3 regions of the Streptomyces finlayi genome follow, and region 2 is predicted to be linked to each of the others. Evidence: riboswitches for the same ligand, from Rfam matches in the RefSeq annotation. Region 2 holds a riboswitch; each other region holds the start of a gene.
The links. Region 2 has a riboswitch for cobalamin ahead of F0344_RS10810 (ribonucleoside-diphosphate reductase subunit alpha). Riboswitches for the same ligand answer to the same signal wherever they lie in the genome.
Positions count from the first base shown of each region.

Region 1 (7,652 bases), 3.9 Mb from region 2:
GCCGGTCGGCAGCGACTCCAGCCGCGCGGCCGCCGCGTCCACGGACGATGTCGGCGGCAGCACCACCTCGGCGTCCTTGCCCCGGAAGGTGATCAGTCCGACCTTGTCGCGCCGCTGGTAGGCGTCCAGCAGCAGCGACATCACGGCGCCCTTCACGGCGCTCATCCGCTGCCGGGCCGCCATCGACCCGGATGCGTCCACGACGAACAGCACGAGGTTTCCCTCGCGTCCCTCCCGCGTCGCCTGCCGCAGATCGTCGCGCCGGACCACGAGCCCCCGCCCTGTCCGGCCCCTGGCCCGCTGATGCGGAGCTGCCGCCTGCACGGTCGCCGCCAGGTGCAGCTTCGTCAGCGCCCCTTGCGGCCGTCGCGACCCGGTCGTACGGCCGTGCTCGGTACGCGCCCGGGAGCGCCGTCCCGCCGCTCCCTCGCCGAGTCCCGGCACGCTCAGCATCTTCGTACGGAACGGCTCGGCAGCCCGTACCGGCTGCTGCTCCCCGCCACCGGACGGCCGCCCCTGCCCGGGCGCGTCGCCACCGCTCTCCGGCTGCTGATCCGGCGTGTCGGCTCCGGCGGGACCCTCGGGCCCATCGCTCTGCGGGGGCACCCCTCCGCCTCCGCCGCCGTCCGGGCCGTCCGGGCCGCTGTCGTCCCCATCCCCATCCCCATCCGGTGCGGCGTCCCGGAGGGTGTCGTCCAGCTTGTCCTCGTCGAGCCCCGGCGCGTCGAACGGATTGCGCCGGCGCCGGTGGGGCAGCGCGAGCAGCGCCGCCTGGCGCACGTCCTCGGCGAGCACCTCCCCGCGCCCGGCCCAGGCGGCCAGAGCGGTGGCGGTGCGCGCCATGACGATGTCGGCACGCATCCCGTCCACCTCGAAGGCGGCACAGGTCGCCGCGATCTGCCGCAACACACCGTCGCCGAGGACGACATGGGGCAGCAGGGCACGCGCGGCGGCGATCCGCCCGCGCAACTCCCCTTCCTCGTCCGCCCATCGGGCGGCGAAGCCGGCAGGGTCGTCGTCGTAGGCCAGCCTGCGCCGTACGACCTCGACCCGCAGATCGGTGTCGCGGGAGGCCGCGACCTCCACGGTGAGTCCGAACCGGTCCAGCAACTGCGGCCGCAGTTCGCCCTCTTCGGGGTTCATCGTCCCGACGAGCAGGAAACGCGCCGCGTGCCGTACGGACACGCCCTCGCGCTCGACGTACGAGGCGCCCATGGCGGCCGCGTCGAGCAGCAGGTCCACGAGGTGGTCGTGGAGCAGGTTGACCTCGTCGACGTACAGGATGCCGCGGTGCGCGTCGGCGAGGAGCCCCGGCTCGAACGCCTTCACGCCCTCGGAGAGCGCCCGCTCGATGTCAAGCGCCCCGACGAGCCGGTCCTCCGAGGCGCCGACGGGCAGTTCGACGGTCCGGGCCGCCCGCGACACACCCGCCGCGGTCCCGGTCTCATGGGGCCCATCGGGACACGCCGGGTCCGGTGCGACGGGGTCACACGAGAACCGGCACCCCAGCACGACGGCGACCTCGGGCATGAGCGCCGCGAGCGCGCGCACAGCGGTGGACTTGGCAGTCCCCTTCTCCCCGCGCACGAGGACGCCGCCGACGGCAGGACTGACGGCGTTGAGCAGGAGCCCGAGCCGCAGATCGTCCTGTCCGACGATGGCGGTGAAGGGATAGGGCGTACTCACAGGGCCTCCTCAGTCGCATGCACATCTGTTTCCATGACCGAGCGCCCGGCTTCATCAGCCCCGCGCCCGGCTTCATCAGCCCCGCGCCCGGTTTCATCAGCCCCGCGCTTGGCTTCAACAGGCCCGCGCCCGCCCCCATCAGGCCCGCGTCCGGCTCCATCCAGCCGCCCCCCGGCCCCACCGAGCCTGTCCGGCGATTGAGGACCGGGGTCCGGGGCAGAGCCCCGGTTACGGGAAGGGGCGGGTAGGGGAAGGCCCGCCGCAGGCGCACTCCCCGGCCCCGCACTCGCACGCCCCGCACCAACCTCCGCAACCCCCACCGGCGCCCCCGGCGGCACGAACGGCAGCCCCCTCGGCGCCCCGCCCTCGATCAACCGCCACAAGGCATCCGTATCCGCGTGCTCCTCCACGAGATCCCCCAGCCGGTCCAGCTGCTCCTCCCGCAGCGCCTCGAAGCTCGTGTCCGGCGCGGCCACGAACCGCCGCCCCGCTGCCCGGGCGACCTCAGCCAGGAACCGCCGCCGGAACCCGTCGCTCTCCAGCGAGCCGTGCCAGTGCGTCCCCCACACCGAGCCGACCCGGCAGCCGTCCAGGAACGGCTCACCGCCCCGCACATCGGCGACCCCGTGATGGATCTCGTACCCCTCGACCGGTTCACCGAGTGCCGTTCCGACCGGCCGCGCCAGCGTCTTCTCCCGGTCGAACCGGATCCGGACCGGCAGCAGCCCCAGCCCGTCGACCCGCCCGGCCCGCGACTCCACCTCGTCCTCGATGTGCTCACCGAGCACCTGGAACCCGCCGCAGATGCCGAGTACCGGCCGCCCCTCGGCGGCCCGCCGCACCAGCGCGTCCGCCAGTCCGCGCTCGCGGAGCCAGGCCAGGGCCTTCACCGTGCCGCGCGTGCCCGGCACGATCACCAGGTCCGCGTCGGCCAGTTCCTCGGCCCGGTCCACGAACCGCACCACGACCCCCGGCTCGGCGGCGAGCGCGTCCACATCGGTGAAGTTCGACATCAGCGGTACGGCGCACACCGCCACCCGCAGGACCTCCTCTCCGTGCGGGGCGCTGACCGCGGACTCCCGTACGGCGCCGCGCAACGACACGCGCAGGCCGTCCTCCTCGTCGATGCCCAGCCCGTGGGTGAACGGCAGCACTCCGTACGTCCGCCGGCCCGTGAGCTCGTACAGCATGTCGAGCCCCGGCTCCAGCAACGAGACGTCGCCCCGGAACTTGTTCACGAGATACCCGGCGACCAGCGCCTGGTCCTCGGCGCTCAGCAGGGCCGTCGTACCGAAGAACGAGGCGAAGACGCCCCCGCGGTCGATGTCCCCGACCACCAGCACGGGGAAGCGCGCGGCCCGTGCGATGCCCATGTTCACGATGTCCGTACGCCGCAGGTTGATCTCGGCCGGACTGCCCGCCCCCTCGCAGATCACGGCGTCATACGTGCCCCGAAGCTGCTCCAGACAGTCCACGACGGTCCCCAGCAGAGACTCCTGCCGCCCTCCGTGGTAGCCGCGCGCACTCATCTCGCCGACGGGCTTGCCCATCAGGACGACCTGGCTGGACCGGTCGCTGCCGGGCTTGAGCAGCACCGGGTTCATCAGCGCGGTCGGCTCCACCCGGGCGGCCTGCGCCTGCATGGCCTGGGCGCGGCCGATCTCCGCACCCTCGCGGGTGACGAACGAGTTGAGCGACATGTTCTGCGCCTTGAACGGCGCGACCTTCACCCCCTGCCGCACCAGCCACCGGCAGATTCCCGCCGTGACGACGCTCTTGCCCGCGTCCGACGTGGTTCCCGCGACCAGCAGTCCGCCGCTCATGTCCGTCTCCGTCCCGCGATCAGCCGGCCGGCCACACAGACGCCGAGGGCCAGCGCACTCACCCGGCGCGACAGCCGCACCGCACGTTCGATGTCCGCGGTCTCCACCGCGCGCCCGGCCGCCCCGTTGAGTACCGGCCGGTGCTCGACCCGGCCGCCGTACGCGAGGGTTCCGCCGAGCCGTACGCCGAGCGCGCCCGCGAACGACGCCTCGACCGGCCCAGCGTTGGGGCTCGGGTGCTTGCCCGCGTCGGCGCGCCAGGCCCGCACCGCGTCCCGCGGGCGGCCTCCGGCGGCGACCGCGAGTACGGCGGTGAGCCGGGCCCCGGGCCAGCCCGCGAGGTCGTCGAGGCGGGCCGAGGCCCAGCCGTACCGGCGGTAGCGGGGCGACGTGTGCCCGACCATGGCGTCGAGGGTGTTGACGGCCCGGAAGCCGACGAAGCCCGGTACTCCGCCCAGGGCGCCCCAGACGAGGGCGCCGACGACGGCGTCCGAGGTGTTCTCGGCGACGGATTCGACGACGGCCCGCGCGATCTGAGGCCCGTCGAGCGCCTGCGGATCGCGTCCGCACAGATGCGGCAGCCGTTCGCGGGCGGTGCCGAGGTCCCCGGCGGCGAGTGCGCCGCCGATGGCACGTGCCTCGCGGCCCAGAGAGGTGCCGCCGATGACGGACCAGGTGGCGGCGGCGGTCAGCGCGACGGCCACGGCGGGCCGGTCGCGGACGGTACGGGCGGCGAGCGCGGCGGCGCCCGCGGCGCCTCCGGCGCAGACCAGCGTGTGGAGCGCGCCCCACCCGCGGTGGTCGTGCCACAGTCGGCTCTCGACCTCTGCGGCGGCCGTCCCGAACGCGGCGACGGGGTGCCCCCGACGGGGATCACCCAGGAGCAGATCGCCGATCAGGCCGGCCGTGGCGCCGTACGCGAAGATGCGGTCGGCACGCATGGCTCAGCCCGCCGATGCACGGGACGTTCTGGAAGGTGACACAGGATCGGGCGCACGGCGGCCGGGCATGACGTATGTCCTCACTCAGGGTCCGCGCCCTGGTTCGACGTGACCGGCGACGAGAGTCTCCTGGCTTCCGGATCCGCAGTTCCCCCCGGCCTTCCAGTCCGCGGACGGACCGTGACTTCCGGTGTGGGGGGAGTGCTCCCCGGTGACAGTGGCGGGACCGCGCCGGATTCGCACCGGCTTCCTCTTCTGTCGCCGTAAACGGCACGGGCAGTCCACCACGCTGTGCGAACGCCCGTCAACTCGCCGTTGACCTGCGGAGCTGCACGCAGATCAACGGCGAGGGGACACCTGCGGCCGCGTGCGTCGCGGCCGTTCCGTCAGACGACGATCAGGTAGATCCCGTAGCTGACTGCCGCGGCGCAGAGGCCGAAGCAGAGGTACGCGCCGGTGCGGGCCAGGGCGAGCGAGCCGCCCGAGCTGCCGGCCGAGGCCGTCGCCGCCTGCTTGGACAGGCCGACGATGCCGAGGGTGAAGAGACCGACGAGCGCCACGGTGACCACGAGGCTGACGCCGAAGACGGAGGCAAGAGCTGCCCAGTCGATTTTCATGGTGGTAGTTCCTGCCCTTTAGACCGTGGCCGGGCGGGCCGGGTCGGCGGTGGTTCCGGCCGGGGCCGGGATGGTGGACTTGATCTCCATGGCCGCGGTGCCGGTAGGAGGAGTCGTCACGGCCGCCATGGCCGTCGTGACGACTCCCGCGGGCTCGGGCTCCGGGGTGTCCGTGACGTTGGTGTGGTCGACCGGCTGGCGGCGCGACACCAGCCAGATGGCACCGGAGCCCGCGACGAGCACGACGGCGACGACGGCGACGCCCCAGCCGCCCTGCTTCGTCAGGAGCTCGGCGCCCGCGCCGATCAGACCGGCGGCCGGCAGGGTCAGGCCCCAGGCGATGAACATCCGGGTGGCGGTGGACCAGCGGACCACGCCGCCCTTGCGTCCGAGACCCGCGCCCATGACGGCGCCGGAGCAGGACTGGGTGGTGGAGAGGGAGAAGCCGAGGTGCGAGGAGGCCAGGATGACCGTGGCCGCACTGGTCTGGGCGGCGAAGCCCTGCGGCGGCTTGAGCTCGGTGAGGCCGCTGCCCATGGTGCGGATGATGCGCCAGCCGCCGAGGTAGGTACCCAGGGCGATGGCGACACCCGCGGAGACGATGACCCAGACCGGCGGGTTGGAGCCGGGGGCCAGGACACCGCCGGTGACCAGGGCCAGCGTGATGATGCCCATGGTCTTCTGCGCGTCGTTCGTGCCGTGGGCGAGGGAGACGAGCCCGGCCGAGGCGATCTGGCCGGCCCGGTAGCCCTTGGCGGTCGACTTCAGCTGCGCCTCGTCGGTGACCTTCCGGTTGATCCGGTACGTCAGCCGCGTGGCCAGCAGAGCTGCGAGACCGGCGACGAGCGGGGCGGCGACGGCGGGGAGCAGGACCTTGGTGACGACGGTGCCGCCGTCGATCGAGGACCATCCGGCCGACATGACCGCGGCGCCGATGAGACCGCCGAAGAGGGCGTGCGAGGAGCTGGAGGGCAGACCCACCAGCCAGGTCAGCAGATTCCACAGGATGGCGCCGACGAGGGCCGCGAAGATGACCTCGGTTCTGAGGCCGTCCTCGTTGATGATCCCGCCGGAGATCGTTTTCGCGACCTCCACCGACAGGAACGCGCCGATCAGGTTGAGGACGGCGGACATGGCCACCGCTGTCTTGGGCTTCAGAGCGCCGGTCGAGATGGTGGTGGCCATCGCGTTGGCGGTGTCATGGAAACCGTTCGTGAAATCGAACACGAGAGCTGTCACGATCACAATCGCAAGCAGCAGTGTGATGTGTTCCATTTACCCAGGCAATCGCTCGACGTCAGTGGCTCGTGGACCCTAGGCAACCTGGATGAACGGAAGGTGAACTGAGAAGGGCGCTGTGGTGACCCCAACCGGAGTGCCGGTGCTCCGGTTCCGCGGGGGGAGGGCGGCGCAGCCCGTCCGGCGCCTGGAGGAAGTCGTTCCGTATCGGGCGTCAGGGGGGCATTTCGGCCACTCTTCAGCCCCGAGGAGATCCTGGTCACCCGAGCCGCGCTCCCGCCGCCCTCTCATAGGATTTCCGCATGAGCGATCAGCAGCGGGAAGCGGTCCGGCGGACCTGGGACGGCGTGGTCGCGACGGCCCGCAGGACGGCGGCCGACGGCCTCGTCGTCGGGACCTCCGGCAATGTGTCGGCCAGGGCCGGGGACATCGTCCTGGTCACCCCCAGCGGCGTGCCCTACGACCGGCTCCGCCCCGAGGACGCGGTCGGCGTGGACCTCGAAGGCCGTCAGGTGCTCGGGGACCTCGCCCCCACCAGCGAACTCCCGCTGCACCTCGCCGTCTACGCGGACACCGGCGCGGCCGCCGTCGTCCACACCCACGCCGTGCACGCCACCGCGGTCTCCACCCTCGTCCCCGAGGTCCCGCTCGTGCACTACGCCGCCGCGATGCTCGGCGGCCCCGTCCGCACCGCCGCCTACGCGCGCTACGGCACCCGCGAACTGGCCGAGAACATGCTCACCGCCCTGCGGGACCGCACGGGCTGCCTGCTCCAGAACCACGGGACCGTCACCTACGGGAACTCCCTCGACGAGGCGTACGACCGCACCGCCCAGCTCGAATGGCTGTGCAGGCTCTGGCTCACCGCCAGTTCCGTACCCGGCCTCCGGCCCTCCCTGCTCTCCGGGGCCCAGCTGCGCGAGGTCCAGGACGCCCTGGAGACCTACGGCCAGCCGGGCTGACCCCCAGGGGGCCGTACCGGTGGGAATCGGACGGCCCCGCCCACTGGCCCCCCGCGACGGGCGCCCCGACACTGGCAGCATGCGCCCGGCTACAGCGACGGCAGCGGCCGTCACCACGATTCTCGGCGTCGGCGCGGCAGCGGTCGCCGCCGGCCGGTATGCCAGTGACGCCGCCCTCAAGGTGCCGTCCGGACGTCCCTTCCCCGGCGACCGCAGGCTCACCGTGCACAGCACGGCGGCCGGACAGGTCACCCTGACCCGCTCCTTCGCCGCACTCCGCCCCGGTACGTACGGACTGGTGGGCCACGGCGTCCACGCCGTGGTCGGACCGGTGATCGAGCAGGCGGGGCACGGCGCCGACACCGTCGTACGCCGTCTGGAGCG
Region 1 is NZ_CP045702.1:6,338,705-6,346,356, forward strand. Features, by position in the region: gene F0344_RS28985 (putative cobaltochelatase) at 1-1,686, opposite strand, end outside; gene F0344_RS28990 (cobyric acid synthase) at 1,683-3,509, opposite strand; gene F0344_RS28995 (cobalamin biosynthesis protein) at 3,506-4,450, opposite strand; cobalamin riboswitch at 4,552-4,743, opposite strand; gene F0344_RS29000 (hypothetical protein) at 4,837-5,067, opposite strand; gene F0344_RS29005 (inorganic phosphate transporter) at 5,086-6,342, opposite strand; gene F0344_RS29010 (class II aldolase/adducin family protein) at 6,609-7,268, shown strand; gene F0344_RS29015 (alpha/beta hydrolase) at 7,348-7,652, shown strand, end outside.
Region 1: linked by a shared signal. The riboswitch ahead of F0344_RS28995 (cobalamin biosynthesis protein) and the one ahead of F0344_RS10810 (ribonucleoside-diphosphate reductase subunit alpha) in region 2 are both predicted to bind cobalamin.

Region 2 (7,652 bases):
TCGGCGAGTGCGCCGTTCAGGATGTACTGCATCGTCTCGGTGTTGCCGAGTTCGACGACGTCCGGGAACTTGTCGCCGCCGAGGGCGGTGTCGAGCTTCTTGGCCTTGTCCGCCCACTGCTGGTACTGGACGTTGACCTTGACCTTCGGGTACTTCTTCTTGAACTGCGCGTTGACGTCCTTGACCAGTTCCGGCCAGGTGCTCTGCGCGTCGACCATCAGCCAGACGGTCAGTTCTTCGGAGCGGTCCTTCGGGTCCTTCGAAGCGTTGCCGCTGTCCCCGCCACACGCCGCAATACCGGACATCATCGCCGCGACGCCGACCGCCGCTATGAGCTTGCGCTTCATGCCACACCCTCCTCAGGGATACCAGCAACCCCCGCCCACCGCGGAAACGTACGACGAGTACTGCCTGTGGGGCTGGGACTTGGTCTTTAATGGTTTAGACCAGTACCGGGAGCTTGGCCTAGACCTTTAGGGGTGTCAAGGGTGTATAAGAAGTGCACTCGCGTCCGTTATCGGACCGACACCTAGGGGAGGGCGACGACCCGTGACCGGACCGTGCCACCATGTGAGCCGCTATAGACGGAGGAGCCGGTGACGGCAGCAACGCAGCAGTCGGGAAGGCGGGCCATGGATGCCGACGGGGGCAGTACGGGGAACGAGACCGGTGCGGGTACGCGTACGGCACGCGTACCGAAGTACTACCGGCTCAAGCGCCATCTGCTCGACATGACCGAGACACTTCCGCCCGGCACCCCCGTGCCGCCGGAACGGACCCTGGCCGCCGAGTTCGACACCTCGCGCACCACGGTGCGCCAGGCGCTCCAGGAACTGGTCGTCGAGGGGCGGCTGGAGCGCATCCAGGGCAAGGGAACCTTCGTCGCCAAGCCGAAGGTCTCCCAGGCGCTCCAGCTGACCTCGTACACCGAGGACATGCGCGCCCAGGGACTGGAACCCACATCCCAGTTGCTGGACATCGGATACATCACGGCCGACGACGCGCTCGCCGGCCTGCTCGACATCACCACGGGCGGCCGGGTGCTGCGGATCGAGCGGCTGCGCCTCGCCAGCGGTGAGCCGATGGCGATCGAGACCACCCACCTTTCGGCCAAACGCTTTCCCGCGCTGCGCCGTTCACTGGTGAAGTACACCTCGCTCTACACCGCGCTCGCCGAGGTGTACGACGTCCGGCTGGCCGAGGCCGAGGAGACGATCGAGACCTCGCTCGCCACCCCGCGCGAGGCGGGGCTGCTGGGTACGGACGTCGGTCTGCCGATGCTGATGCTGTCCCGTCACTCGATCGACGGGAACGGCGAACCGGTGGAGTGGGTGCGCTCGGTGTACCGCGGCGACCGCTACAAGTTCGTGGCCCGCCTGAAGCGGCCCACGGACTGAGTCCTGCCGCCCCGGCCTGCCAGGACCGCACGACGAACGGCCTCCGTGGAGTCATTTCCCCACGGGGGCCGTTCGCTGCGCCGGCGCGGACAGCTGGCGTGAACCAGTCCGTCCTTTCTCTCGTGAGTCCCACCGGGCGCGGGTATCGCCGAGACGTCACCGTTGCACTACCGCAATGCGGACAGGGGATGACGCTGGACGGACCGCTCGCCTAGATTGCGTGCGCATTACGCCAGGTGACGAGCGAGGGGACGGAGCACCACATGCCCGAAGACAACACCGGAAAACGACCAACGATCACACCCGTGCGGGTGGTTATCGCCCTGTGTCTCATCGCACCGTTCGTGGCGATGCTGTGGGTGGACTCGTACGCGAAGGTCGATCCGACCTTCATCGGAATCCCGTTCTTCTACTGGTACCAAATGCTCTGGGTCTTCGTCTCGACCGCGCTGACGATGGTCGCGTACGTGCTGTGGCAGCGTGACCAGCGCGCCCGCAAGGGAGGTGCGTCAGCATGAAGGACGGCGTGAACGGCGTGGCACTGGCCGTATTCATCTTCTTCTTCGTGGCCGTCACGGTCATCGGCTTCATGGCCGCCCGCTGGCGGAAGGCCGAGAACGAGAACAGCCTGGACGAATGGGGCCTGGGTGGACGGTCGTTCGGCACCTGGGTCACCTGGTTCCTGCTCGGCGGGGACCTCTACACGGCGTACACCTTCGTCGCCGTCCCCGCGGCGATCTACGCGGCGGGCGCGGCCGGCTTCTTCGCCGTCCCCTACACGATCCTCGTCTACCCGCTGATCTTCACCTTCCTGCCGCGCCTGTGGTCGGTGTCGCACAAGCACGGCTACGTCACCACCTCGGACTTCGTCCGGGGCCGCTTCGGCTCGAAGGGGCTCTCGCTCGCGGTCGCCCTCACCGGCATCCTCGCCACGATGCCGTACATCGCGCTCCAGCTCGTCGGTATCCAGGCCGTGCTGGACGTGATGGGCGTCGGCGGCGGGGAGACCACGCACTGGTTCGTCAAGGACCTGCCGCTGCTGATCGCGTTCGCGGTGCTCGCCGCGTACACCTACTCCTCGGGCCTGCGCGCGCCCGCGCTGATCGCGTTCGTCAAGGACGGGCTGATCTACCTGGTGATCGCCGTGGCGATCATCTACATCCCGATCAAGCTGGGCGGCTTCGACGACATCTTCGCCAAGGCGAGCGAGGCGTTCTCGCAGACGAACGAGGCCACCGGAAAACCGCGCGGCGCGCTCGTCCCGACCGATATGGGTCAGTGGGGTTACGCCACCCTGGCGCTGGGTTCAGCGCTCGCGCTCTTCATGTATCCGCACTCGATCACGGCGACGCTCTCCAGTCGCAGCCGTGACGTGATCCGCCGCAACACCACGATCCTGCCGCTGTACTCGCTGATGCTGGGCCTGCTGGCGCTGCTCGGCTTCATGGCGATCGCGGCCGGGGTCACGGTGGACAACCCGCAGTTGGCCATCCCCCAGCTGTTCGAGAACATGTTCCCCGGCTGGTTCGCGGGCGTCGCCTTCGCCGCGATCGGCATCGGCGCGCTGGTCCCGGCGGCCATCATGTCGATCGCCGCGGCGAACCTCTTCACCCGCAACATCTACAAGGACTTCCTGAAACCGGACGCCACCCCGGCGCAGGAGACCAAGGTCTCCAAGATGGTCTCGCTCCTGGTGAAGGTCGGCGCGCTCGCCTTCGTCCTCACCATGGACAAGACGGTCGCGATCAACTTCCAGCTGCTCGGCGGGATCTGGATCCTCCAGACGATGCCCGCGCTGGTCGGCGGCCTCTTCACCCGGTGGTTCCACCGCTGGGCCCTGATCGCGGGCTGGGCGGTCGGCATGCTGTACGGGACGGTCGCCGCGTACGGTGTGGCCAGCCCGACCCAGAAGCACTTCGGCGGCTCCTCGAAGGAGATCCCGGGCATCGGCGAGATCGGTTACATCGGTCTCACCGCCTTCGTCCTCAACCTCGTGGTCGTGGTCGTGCTGACCTTCGTGCTCAACGCGCTGAAGGCCCCGGCCGGAATCGACGAGACCTCACCGTCCGACTACACGGCGGACGCGGGTGACCCGGGCGTCGAGAAGGTGCTCCCGCCCGCGACGGTGGGCGCACCGGGCGGTCACTGACACGCCGGCCGGACTCGTGCACGGGCCGCCGCGCCTTCCCTGAGGGAGGCGCGGCGGCCCGTCGCGCTTTCCGGTACCTTCACCACGCGACACAAGATGTGGGGGCTGCTTCGGCAAGGAGCCCCCACATGTATGCTCATGCTCGCTGTCGCCGCAGGGGAATCCGGTGTGAATCCGGAACTGTCCCGCAACGGTGTGATCGGTGTGCTTTTGCACATCCGAAGTCCGAAGACCTGTCGACAGCGCGCCCGGCTCGACCGAACCGGGCGCACAGACGTCCGGGCCTCGTGGATGGGCCGGTGGACGCCGCACGCAGTGCTGCCGCCTCCGGGCCCCACGCTGCCCGGCTGCCCCCGTTCCCCGCCTGGCCGGAGCCGAGCGAGGGAGAGCACCGCGTGACCATCGCGCCAGCCGATCCGGTTTCAGCAGCAGAGTCCGCCGGAAACACCGGAACCGCCGAGTCCACGGACGCCCCCGGGACCGTACTCCTGCGGACCCTCACCGAACTGACGGCGGATCTGCCCGACACCGACCCCGGACGCGTCGCCGCCGCCGCACTGCGCGGCCGCAACGCCCGGTCGGACGAGGCCGAGCTGTGCTCGCTGGCCACCGAGGCCGCCGCCGGCCTGATCTCCGAGGACCCCGCCTACTCCCGGCTCGCCGCACGCCTCCTCACCCGCACCATCGCGGACGAGGCGGCAGGCCAGGGCGCGCTCTCCTTCTCGGCCTCGGTCGCCGTCGGGCACCGCGAGGGACTGATCGCGGACCGCACCGCACAGTTCGTCCGGGTCCACGCCTCCCGGCTCGACGCCCTGGTCGGCGCCTCGCTCGTGGGCGGCGCCGACGACCGGTTCGGCTACTTCGGGCTGCGGACCCTCTACAGCCGCTATCTGCTGCGCCACCCGCTGACCCGAGAGGTGATCGAGACCCCGCAGCACTTCATGCTGCGCGTCGCGTCCGGCCTCGCCGAGGACGACTCACCGGAGGCGCTGGACGAGGTCGCCGCGCTGTACGGCCTGATGAGCCGGCTCGACTACCTCCCCTCCTCCCCCACGCTCTTCAACTCCGGCACCCGGCACCCGCAGATGTCCTCCTGCTATCTGCTGGACTCGCCGCTGGACGAGCTCGACTCGATCTACGACCGCTACCACCAGGTGGCCAGGCTCTCCAAGCACGCGGGCGGCATCGGCCTCTCGTACTCCCGTATCCGCGCCCGCGGTTCGCTGATCCGCGGCACCAACGGGCACTCCAACGGCATCGTGCCGTTCCTCAAGACGCTGGACGCCTCGGTCGCCGCCGTCAACCAGGGAGGCCGCCGCAAGGGCGCGGCCGCCGTCTACCTGGAGACCTGGCACGCGGACATCGAGGAGTTCCTGGAGCTGCGCGACAACACGGGCGAGGACCAGCGGCGTACGCACAACCTCAACCTGGCGCACTGGATTCCGGACGAGTTCATGCGCCGGGTCGACGCGGACGGCCCGTGGTCGCTGTTCTCGCCCGCCGACGTGCCCGAGCTGGTCGACCTGTGGGGCGACGACTTCGACGCGGCGTACCGCGCCGCCGAGGCGGCGGGGCTGGCCCGCAAGACGATGCCGGCCCGGGACCTCTACGGCCGCATGATGCGTACGCTCGCGCAGACCGGTCAGGGCTGGATGACGTTCAAGGACGCCTCCAACCGCACGGCCAACCAGACCGCCGAGCCGGGCCGCGTGGTCCACTCGTCGAACCTGTGCACCGAGATCCTCGAAGTCACGGACGACGGCGAGACGGCCGTCTGCAACCTCGGTTCGGTCAACCTCGGCGCGTTCGTGGCCGACGGCGACATCGACTGGGAGCGCCTGGACGCCACGGTCCGCACCGCCGTGACCTTCCTCGACCGGGTCGTCGACATCAACTTCTACCCGACCGAGGAGGCCGGCCGGTCCAACGCCCGCTGGCGCCCGGTGGGCCTGGGCGCGATGGGGCTCCAGGACGTCTTCTTCCAGCTGCGGCTGCCGTTCGACTCCCCCGAGGCGCGGGCGCTGTCCACGAAGATCTCCGAGCGGATCATGCTCGCCGCGTACGAGGCGTCCTGCGACCTCGCCGAGCGCTCCGGGCCCCTTCCCGCCTGGTCGCAGACACGCACCGCCCGCGGTGTCCTGCACCCCGACCACTACGCCACCGCGCTGCACTGGCCGGAGCGCTGGAACGCACTGCGCGCCCGGATCGCGACGACCGGGATGCGTAACTCCCTGCTGCTGGCCATCGCGCCGACGGCGACGATCGCCTCGATCGCCGGGGTGTACGAGTGCATCGAGCCGCAGGTCTCCAACCTCTTCAAGCGCGAGACGCTCAGCGGTGAGTTCCTCCAGGTCAACGCCTACCTCGTCGCCGAGCTGAAGAAGCTCGGCGTGTGGGACGCGCGGACCCGTGAGGCGCTGCGCGAGGCCAGCGGTTCCGTGCAGGGCTTCGCGTGGATCCCCGAGGACGTGCGGGCGCTGTACCGCACGGCGTGGGAGATCCCGCAGCGCGGACTGATCGACATGGCGGCGGCCCGTACGCCGTTCCTCGACCAGAGTCAGTCGCTGAACCTGTTCCTGGAGACGCCGACGATCGGCAAGCTCTCCTCGATGTACGCGTACGCCTGGAAGCAGGGGCTGAAGACGACGTACTACCTGCGCTCGCGCCCGGCCACCCGGATCGCCCGCGCGGCGTCCGCCGCCCCCGTCCCCGCCCAGACGGCCGCGCCCGACGCGGACGCGATCGCCTGCTCCCTGGAAAACCCCGAGTCCTGCGAGGCCTGTCAGTGATGAGTTCCGACGCGACCAAGAACCTGCTCGACCCGGGTTTCGAACTGACCCTGCGGCCCATGCGGTACCCGGACTTCTACGAGCGCTACCGCGACGCGATCAAGAACACCTGGACGGTGGAGGAGGTCGACCTCCACTCGGACGTGGCGGACCTCGCGAAGCTGTCGCCCGGCGAGCAGCACATGATCGGCCGGCTCGTCGCCTTCTTCGCGACGGGTGACTCGATCGTCTCCAACAACCTCGTGCTGACGCTGTACAAGCACATCAACTCGCCCGAGGCGCGGCTGTACCTGTCCCGGCAGCTCTTCGAGGAGGCCGTGCACGTCCAGTTCTATCTGACGCTGCTCGACACCTATCTGCCCGACCCGGACGACCGCGCGGCGGCGTTCGACGCGGTCGAGGAGATTCCCTCGATCCGGGAGAAGGCGCGGTTCTGCTTCAAGTGGATCAACGAGGTCGAGAAGCTGGACCGGCTGGAGACACAGGCCGACCGGCGTCGCTTCCTGCTGAACCTGATCTGCTTCGCGGCCTGCATCGAGGGGCTGTTCTTCTACGGGGCCTTCGCGTACGTGTACTGGTTCCGCTCCCGCGGTCTGCTGCACGGCCTCGCCACGGGAACCAACTGGGTCTTCCGTGACGAGACGATGCACATGAACTTCGCGTTCGAGGTCGTGGACACCGTCCGCAAGGAGGAGCCGGAGCTCTTCGACGACGCCCTCCAGCAGCAGGTCACCGACATGCTGAAGGAGGCCGTCGAGGCGGAGCTGCAGTTCGGCCGGGACCTGTGTGGTGAGGGCCTGCCCGGGATGAACACCGAGTCGATGCGCCAGTACCTGGAGTGCGTCGCCGACCAGCGCCTCACCCGCCTGGGCTTCGCCCCGCTGTACGGCTCGGAGAACCCGTTCTCGTTCATGGAGCTCCAGGGCGTCCAGGAGCTGACGAACTTCTTCGAGCGCCGGCCGTCCGCGTACCAGGTGGCCGTGGAGGGCTCGGTCGGGTTCGACGACGACTTCTAATGCCGTGAACCCTGGCCCACGATCCGTTGGAGGGGCGCCGGGCGGCCGTGACCGGCCGTGTGGCGCCGGGCCGTCGTTGGTCGTGCCGCCGCACCGCGACGGCGGGCAGGCGCAGTACATCGAGCGCCCGCTGCCCCGGGCCGCGTGCGACACCGTCGGTGACACGCTCGCCTGGATGGAGCGCCACATCGGCCAGGAGATGACCGTCGAACAGCTCGCCGGTCTGGCCCACATGTCACCGCGCACCTTCGCGCGCCGCTTCCAGCAGGAGACGGGGACCACTCCGTACCGCTGGCTGCTG
Region 2 is NZ_CP045702.1:2,394,700-2,402,351, forward strand. Features, by position in the region: gene F0344_RS10790 (sugar ABC transporter substrate-binding protein) at 1-347, opposite strand, end outside; gene F0344_RS10795 (GntR family transcriptional regulator) at 633-1,397, shown strand; gene F0344_RS10800 (DUF3311 domain-containing protein) at 1,661-1,915, shown strand; gene mctP (monocarboxylate uptake permease MctP) at 1,912-3,546, shown strand; cobalamin riboswitch at 3,679-3,801, shown strand; gene F0344_RS10810 (ribonucleoside-diphosphate reductase subunit alpha) at 3,942-6,335, shown strand; gene F0344_RS10815 (ribonucleotide-diphosphate reductase subunit beta) at 6,335-7,351, shown strand; partial or broken gene F0344_RS10820 (helix-turn-helix domain-containing protein) at 7,428-7,652, shown strand, end outside.

Region 3 (7,652 bases), 2.0 Mb from region 2:
TCGACCTCGACGTAGCGGAATACGTCGGCCCGGGCAGCCTCGCGGGTCTCCCACATGCTCGTCCCGATCTCCGCTTTCAGGATGGCGAACCAGCTTTCCGCGGCGACATTATCGTAACAAGAGCCGACGCGTCCCATCGACTGCCGCATGCGCAACTTGCCTATTTCGGTGCGGAATTCGTCACTCGTGTATTCGCTGCCGCGATCCGTATGCATGATGCAACCGTGCTCCAGGCCCCCACGCCCGGCCGCCATCCGCAGGGCGGCGACCGGCAGCTCGGCGCGATGGTGGTCGGGTAGACAACTTCATGACGTGATCCACCGGTACAACGAGGTCGGCCTGGACGAATCCATGCAGACCGAACACGAAGGTCCGAAACACTCGCGGTGCAGAGTCAACGAACTGGTGGCACGTCAGCCCATCCTCCTGGTCAGTCCAGTAGGAATCTGCGCCACGGCAGACCACGAATCCACCTCACTCTGACATCACCAACGACGCGTTGGGCGGCATGGGTAGCGACTTAGCTACCGCCCCGTCACGGCCTATGTCCCCGGCTTTCAAACGGGGCAGCATTGTGGGATCACCACAACACCCTGTTCCGCCTAGGTGAGATCCCGGCCCCTGGTGGGCCATGCGCAAGCACCCCGCGTTCGCTCAACTGCCACGAGTCAGGAAAAGCCCCAGCCCCAGGTGCCCAGTCCGCTCATCACAGACAGCAGACCAGCTAGACCATGCCGCGACAGCGCCTGACACTCCGTCAGCAAAGTCAGCATTGGGTCAGCATCAGGTCTACTAAAGCTGCTCGCACACGACCACGCTTTGGAATCCCGGGCACGTGCGGCGGAAGCTTCCGGAGAAGCGCTGGACCGATTCCGCTTCTGAGCATGGGACCGAGCTGCAGCGACCAGGAGCGCGCCCGGACGCGGCCACATCAGTGCAGCTCAGCGCACCCTTCCCCGCGGTTTCAGCGCCACAGGCGGCAGTTCGGGCGCGGGGAGCCGGCCTCCGTCGTAGCCATGCACTTCCCCGAACCGAGCACTGGCCATCCAGTCCGTACGCGCCTGTGCAATATCCTCATGGGACCGCCCGATGAAGTTCCACCACATCACGATCTCCTCTTCGAACGGCTCACCGCCCAGCAGCATGAGGCCCGCGTCGGAGAGTGCCCGCAGGGGGAGTTCGGTGCGGCCGCAGCCGAGGTAGAGCATCGAGCCGGGGAGTACGGGTACGCCGTCGACCTCCGCCTCTCCCGACATCGACAGAACCGCGTACTCGAAGTCGGGGTCGAGTGGTACGCGGACCTCGGCGCCGCCCGTCAGGGCGAGGTCGGCGCCGACGATCGGGGTGTAGGTGGTGCCGGGCGAGCGGGCGCCGTCGAGTTCTCCCAGGATCACGGTGGCGACAAGGCCGGGCGTGATGACCGTGGGGAGGTCGGAGTGGTGCTGGAAGTACGGCTCGACGTTCCGATGGGCATCGGGCAGGGCCACCCAGAGCTGGGCACCGTGGAGGTGTCGGGCGTGCGGCTTCGGACTCTCCTCGGAGTGACTGATCGCCCTGCCCGAGGTCATCAGACCCAGCTCACGGGGGTGGATCGTACGGAGGCTGCCCACGCTGTCGCGGTGCAGGACTTCACCCTCGTGCAGCCAGCTGACCGTCTGCAGACCCGTGTGCGGATGCGGCGGCACCTGCATCCCGGGTTCGTCGGCGATATCGTCGGGGCCGTAATGATCCACGAAGGCCCAGGCACCGACCATCCTCCGGCCCAGATTCGGCAGCAGTCTGCGGACCTCGGTGGATTCGCCCAACTGGACATGACGCGGGGCGAGTAGTTCGCGCACCGGCTCGGCGACGACGAAGCCCCGTCCTCCGCAGACCGAGGGTGTGGCCTGGCGATCGAGATTGCTCATGGCGCTCAACCTATTCCCGTCGGGCCCGGGAGCGCCGGTCCCCACGCCGAAAGTTTAGTGGAATATTCAATCATTATGCTGGGTTGAAGCAGCTGAATGGATCACCGCGGCGACGGCGGACCGGATCCGTCGACGGCCCGGCCGAGGAGGACCAGTGAACGAGACGTACTACGAGTTCGGCGCAGCAGCCGATCGCTGGGACCGGGCGCAGATGTTCTTCGATGCGAAGGAGTACCTCACCGCCGCCCGCATCCTGGGCGGACTGGTCGATGAGGTGCCGGAGCAGGTCGCTCCGCGGCTGCTGCTGGCCCGTGCGTACTACCACTCGGCACGACTCGGAAAGGCTGAGACGGAGCTGCGCGCCGTACTGGAGCGTGACCCCGTGGAGGACTACGCGCAGCTGATGCTGGGCCGCACCCTGGAGCGCCAGGGACGCCACGCGGAAGCCCGGCCCCACCTCCGGATGGCCGCGGCCCTGACCGGTGACTTCGGGCCGGACGCGCCATAGCGGAGGCATCCCCGAGGCAGGATGGTGCTTCTCGGGGGCGCCGGTCAGGCCCGGGGCTTCGGCTCCGGGCCGCTCTGCGTATGGGAAACACGATCGAGCCACTCCGTCATCAAGGCCACCTCCGCCGTACTGAGCCCAGCGCCGTGGGACTGCCGCAGCAGGGCCCTCAAGGTGGCAGCGGTGGAGGGAACCGCGACGGACGGAGCCGCCGCGCCCGTCGAGTCACCATCGGCGACCACTCCGTAGCGACACCATTGAGCTGTGCCGACCTCCCGGCCGGGCATATTCACGTGCGCCAGGCCCTCGCGCCGTGATACTCCCGCTGCCATGGATGACCTTGCGACAACACGCCTCACCCTCCACCTGATGAGTCCTGCCGAGGTTGCGGACCTGGCGGCGGGGGAACCCGGCGGCAACCTTCGATGGACCCCCGGATACCCGTCCGACGGCGAGAAAGCCGCCGCGAGGCGCTACCTCAACACCTGCGAAACGGTCGGTGACCCCCGGCCGTTCGGATCCTTCGCGATCATTCGGCGCGAGGACGAGCAGGTGATCGGCGGGGCGGGCTTTCACGGTGCACCGGACGAACGTGGCCAGGTGACCATCGGCTACGGCCTGGCCCCCACGGCCCGAGGGAAGGGGTACGCATCCGAAGCCCTGCGCGCCCTGCTGGAATTCGCCCGCTCGCAGGGCGTCACCTCAGCGAAGGGCGACGCGGACCTCGACAACATCGGATCACACCGCGTCATGACGGCGGCCGGTATGCGACTCGTCGGGGTGGATGATCAACTGCATCACTATCGCGTCGAGTTGACCGGCGACGCCCCACAAGAAGCACTTGATGCACCTGAGGCACGAGATCCACGGCGGACATAGGGCTCATAACCTGGCGAGGACCGGCCGCAACAGTGCGACCCGCCGGGCAGAGCCTGGCGGGTCGCGTAGTGGGCCGGTTGGATCAGTGGGAGTGTCGTGGGGACCCGGCCGGCCTGTCCCACGCACCGCCACCGTCAGGTCGGCGAAACCGCCGTCCGGGACGCCGGTCCGGTGCCCGCACGGGAGTTGTCCGGCTTCGGCTCCAGCAGGCGTTCGGCCAGGTATCCGAAGACCACGCCGTAGCCGATCCACAGCGTCGCCTGGATGGCGAGAGTGGACAGCCGGAACTGCCAGAGCAGCGTGGCCGGGAAGTCCTTGCCGACCTCGTTGAACGAGGGCAGGAAGACGTAGGCGAGGCCGATGAGAAGAACGAAGCCGGCGAACGCGGCAATGGACGCGTTCCAGTTGCCCAGACGGGGTGCGAGCCGTCTACCGAGGACGACGGCTCCGAGAGCCAGCAGCACGCTCAGCGCGACCATCAGGAAGAAGAGCGCGGTGCGCTGTCCGATGGTGCCGGGATCACCGACAGCCGGCGGGTTGGCCGGGTACTTCAGGAACGGCACGACGTACACCGTCAGCAGTGCGGCACCGGCGACGAAGGCGGCCGTGGCCCGGGGGCCGAAGGCGCCTATACGGCCGAGCGCGTAGCAGAAGACGAGTGCGGCAATGCCGCCGACCGCGACGCCGAACACCAGGACGCCGGTGGCGAGTCCGCCGGTGGCCTGCATGGTCCGGCTGACGAGTTCCTCGCCGCCGCCGTGGTCATGGTGATGAGCCGCTTCCAGCGCGATGGCTGCGTCCACTTGGGACTCGCCGAGGAAGTAGGCGACGCAGAGAGCGAGCAGACCCGCGACGAGTCCCGCGAGCATCCCGCGGATGAGTACAGCTCTGACAGATATGGAGTTCACGAGATTGTCCCCTGCGTATCGGTTTCTCAGTGGCAGGGGAAGCCGAGCAGATGCCGGCCGTCGTGAACCCACTCATGGACGCCCTCACCGGCGATGACCGAGATGGCGCCCTGCTCGGCGCCGACGAAGTACAGCAGGACGAGCATGAGCATGCCGAAGAAGACCGCCCACGGGGCGAGGGCCTTCAGCGAGACGGGGGTGATGGCGGGTACGCCGGCCGTGGGGGCAGCGGACTGTGCCATGGCAGAACCTCCTGTGGGAACACGCGTCCCGATCGTGGTGCCTGAGACGACAGTGCCGGGTCTGACTTCCCGTACGGGTACGGGTTCACAGTGGCGCGACCGTGCCGGATTCTCACCGGCTTCCGTCACACCGTCGTCATGGTGATCGTGACCATACCGCTCACGGCCGAGGACCGCCATGGTGCAATCAGGACGAGAGCGGGGCCGCGGAGGGACTGTGCCGCGCCCCGGACGGGCCCACGGTTGAGGGAGTGGAAGAAGCTACGTGACGGTACGGGTGATGCTGATCGCGCCCGCGATGAACGCGGCCTTGCGCGAGGCCCGGTTCGAGGGAGACGCGCCCCTCGACGAGGCCGGAGTGCGGCGCGCGCGTGCCGCGGCGGACCGTGTACCGGAGGCGGATCTATGGGTGAGCGGTACCTCCGAACGCTGTCTGCGGACCGCTGACGCGCTCGACGTTCACCCCACGCCCGAACCCGCCCTTGCCGACTGGGACATGGGCCGCTGGCGTGGGAAGCGACTGTCCGACGTGAGCGACGGCGAAGCCGAGGCCGTGGCGGCATGGCTCACCGACCCAACCGCCGCCCCGCACGGTGGCGAGTCGCTGCTGGACCTGTCCGCCCGTGTCGGCAGCTGGCTCGACGGCCTGGAGGAGGGCAGCGGCCGCGTGCTCGCCATCGTCGAGCCCGCCGTCGTACGCGCTGCGGTCGTCCACGGGCTCGGCCTGGCGGCGGCCGGGTTCTGGCGCCTCGACGTGGCCCCCTTGGCACTCACCGAACTCAGCGGCCGCGAGGGGCGCTGGAACCTGAAGTGCGGCCAGGTCCTCTGATCACAGGCGCTGTTGCGGCGGGCAGCTGTCATCGCGGTCGCGCGCACGCCCCCGGCCGCGGCGCATTCATGCCGCTGCTTCGCCGCGCCTGTCACAGACGCTCTTCCGCCGCGGCCATGCCGGCCGACGGAGGCCTCCCGCCACCTACGCCCCTCGAGCGGTAGAGCCGCCCAGCCGCCGATGCGGCGGACGACCCGCGCGGTGGCGCACGCCGGTCATATAAGGATGGCGTAGACGAGGAAGAAGGCCGCCACCACCACCGCGAGGGCGAGGATGGCGAAGAGCGGCCCCTTCGCCCATCCCCTGGGTGGCTCGTTCCACGGCCCCGCCCCCGACATGCTGCTTTCCGCCGGGGGCGTATCGCCGACGGGAACACCCCCGCCGGGTTCCAGGCCGGGGGTATTTCGCGGGTCGGGGTCGGGGACATTGCGCGGGTCCGGGTCGGGATTCGCAGTGCTCATACCTCTCCGCATACCCCTTCAGCCAGAAATGCACCAAATCTCACAAATCTTCCTTGGCCGGACGCGCGGAAGGTGAGCAGCCACCCAAGCGCGCCCGACCGGGAGCACCGGAGCCGTTTTTGAACATGGTAATCATTGCCATATAGTGTCGCCATGGCTCGCAACGAAGTACGCCCGATCATCAAGCTCCGCTCCACCGCCGGCACGGGCTACACCTACGTCACCCGTAAGAACCGGCGGAACGACCCCGACCGGCTCGTGCTGCGCAAATTCGACCCGCTCGTCCGCCGCCACGTGGACTTCCGCGAAGAACGTTGACCCTCTCCCCGGACACGAAGGACATCACCATGCAGCCCGGAATCCACCCCGCCTACGGCCCCGTCGTCTTCCGCGACAAGGCCGCCGACTTCGCCTTCCTCACCCGCTCCACGCTCACCAGCGAGCGCACCGTCGAGTGGGAGGACGGCAACACCTATCCCGTCGTCGATGTGGAGATCTCCTCCGCGAGTCATCCCTTCTACACCGGTACGGCCCGAGTGCTGGACACGGCAGGGCGCGTGGAGCGGTTCGAGCGCCGCTACGGGAGCCGTGAGGGCAGGTGATGGGGGACGATCAGAAGTTGCCCGTCGTCATCGTCTGCGGGCTGCACTCCGACGCCCGCCGCGAGGTGGTGGAGGGACTGCTCAAGAACGTTCCCCACAGTGTCGCGCTGCACCACGATCTGACGACGGCCGGCACGGGGACCGTGCACCGGACACTGCGTGACTCCTCGGGCGAGTTGTCCAGCGGCGACGCGCCTCTCGTCAACGACTGCGCCTGCTGCGCGCTGCGTGAGGATCTGATCCCGGAAGTGGAGCGGCTCGCGGCCGGCGGACTCACCGCGCTCGCTGTCCTCGAACTCTGGGATTCGGTCGAACCGAAGGCCATGGCCGAGGTGATCGCTGCCCACGGGCAGGACTGGGCCGAAGTGAAGAGCGTCATCACCGCGGTCGATCCGGCTCTCGTACAGCCCTACCTCGTCAACGGGGACGATCTCGCGGAAGCGGGGCTCGCCGCGGCGGCAACCGATCAGCGGACCGTCGGAGACACCTGGGCCCGCCAGTTGGAGTACGCGTCCGTCATCGCCCTCGTCGACAGCACGGAGGGCGGAACGGATGAAGGAGGCGGGCAGGGCCGGGAGGCGGACGACGAGGACCGGGCGCTGATCAGGCAGCTCCACCCCTTGGCCCGGCAGGCGGCGGCCGGATCGGACGCGCTGACGGCGCTCGCGATGGCCGGGTTCGATGTGGAAGCGGCCGGTGCCGCCCAGCATCCCGCCTGCGCACTCCTCCCCCAGGACGCCGACGAGGCAGGGGTGAGCACCCTCGTCTGGCGCAGGCACCGGCCCTTCCACCCCGAGCGTCTGTACGCGGCGCTGGAGGATCTGAGCTGCGCGGCCGCCCGCAGCCGGGGCCGCTTCTGGCTCGCGGACCGGCCCGACACCCTCCTGTCCTGGGAGGCCGCCGGCGGCGCACTCTGCGTCGAGAACACGGGCCCGTGGCTCGCGTCGCTGCCGGACGCCGCCTGGGACATGGTGCCGCCCTTCCGGCAGGCCGCCGCCGCCCTGGACTGGCACCCGGTGCACGGCGACTGCTGCCAGCACCTGGTCTTCGTGTCCCCCGGGCTCGACCGCGACGGTCTCACCACGTTGCTGGACTCCTGCCTGCTCACGGACGACGAGTACGGGCCGGGACGCGAGGCGTGGCGCAGCCTGCGTCCCGCTTTCGACTCGCTTCTCGACCCGGTCCACTGACCACCCCGAATCGCCCGCACACTCCCGAGGAGAACTGATGCCGCGCCGCCCGGACCCCCGCAGGCCCGTCAGGCCCCGCCCGAACCCGCTCGACTCCGCCAAGATCACGTACATCGACTACAAGGACAC
Region 3 is NZ_CP045702.1:386,678-394,329, forward strand. Features, by position in the region: gene F0344_RS01905 (transposase) at 1-254, opposite strand, end outside; gene F0344_RS01910 (pirin family protein) at 942-1,907, opposite strand; gene F0344_RS01915 (tetratricopeptide repeat protein) at 2,062-2,415, shown strand; gene F0344_RS01920 (GNAT family N-acetyltransferase) at 2,743-3,291, shown strand; gene F0344_RS01925 (CbtA family protein) at 3,426-4,199, opposite strand; gene F0344_RS01930 (CbtB domain-containing protein) at 4,226-4,441, opposite strand; adenosylcobalamin (AdoCbl) riboswitch at 4,445-4,592, opposite strand; gene F0344_RS01935 (histidine phosphatase family protein) at 4,707-5,270, shown strand; gene F0344_RS01940 (DUF6480 family protein) at 5,486-5,731, opposite strand; gene rpmG (50S ribosomal protein L33) at 5,885-6,049, shown strand; gene F0344_RS01950 (type B 50S ribosomal protein L31) at 6,079-6,333, shown strand; gene F0344_RS01955 (CobW family GTP-binding protein) at 6,333-7,523, shown strand; gene rpsR (30S ribosomal protein S18) at 7,561-7,652, shown strand, end outside.
Region 3: linked by a shared signal. The riboswitch ahead of F0344_RS01930 (CbtB domain-containing protein) and the one ahead of F0344_RS10810 (ribonucleoside-diphosphate reductase subunit alpha) in region 2 are both predicted to bind cobalamin.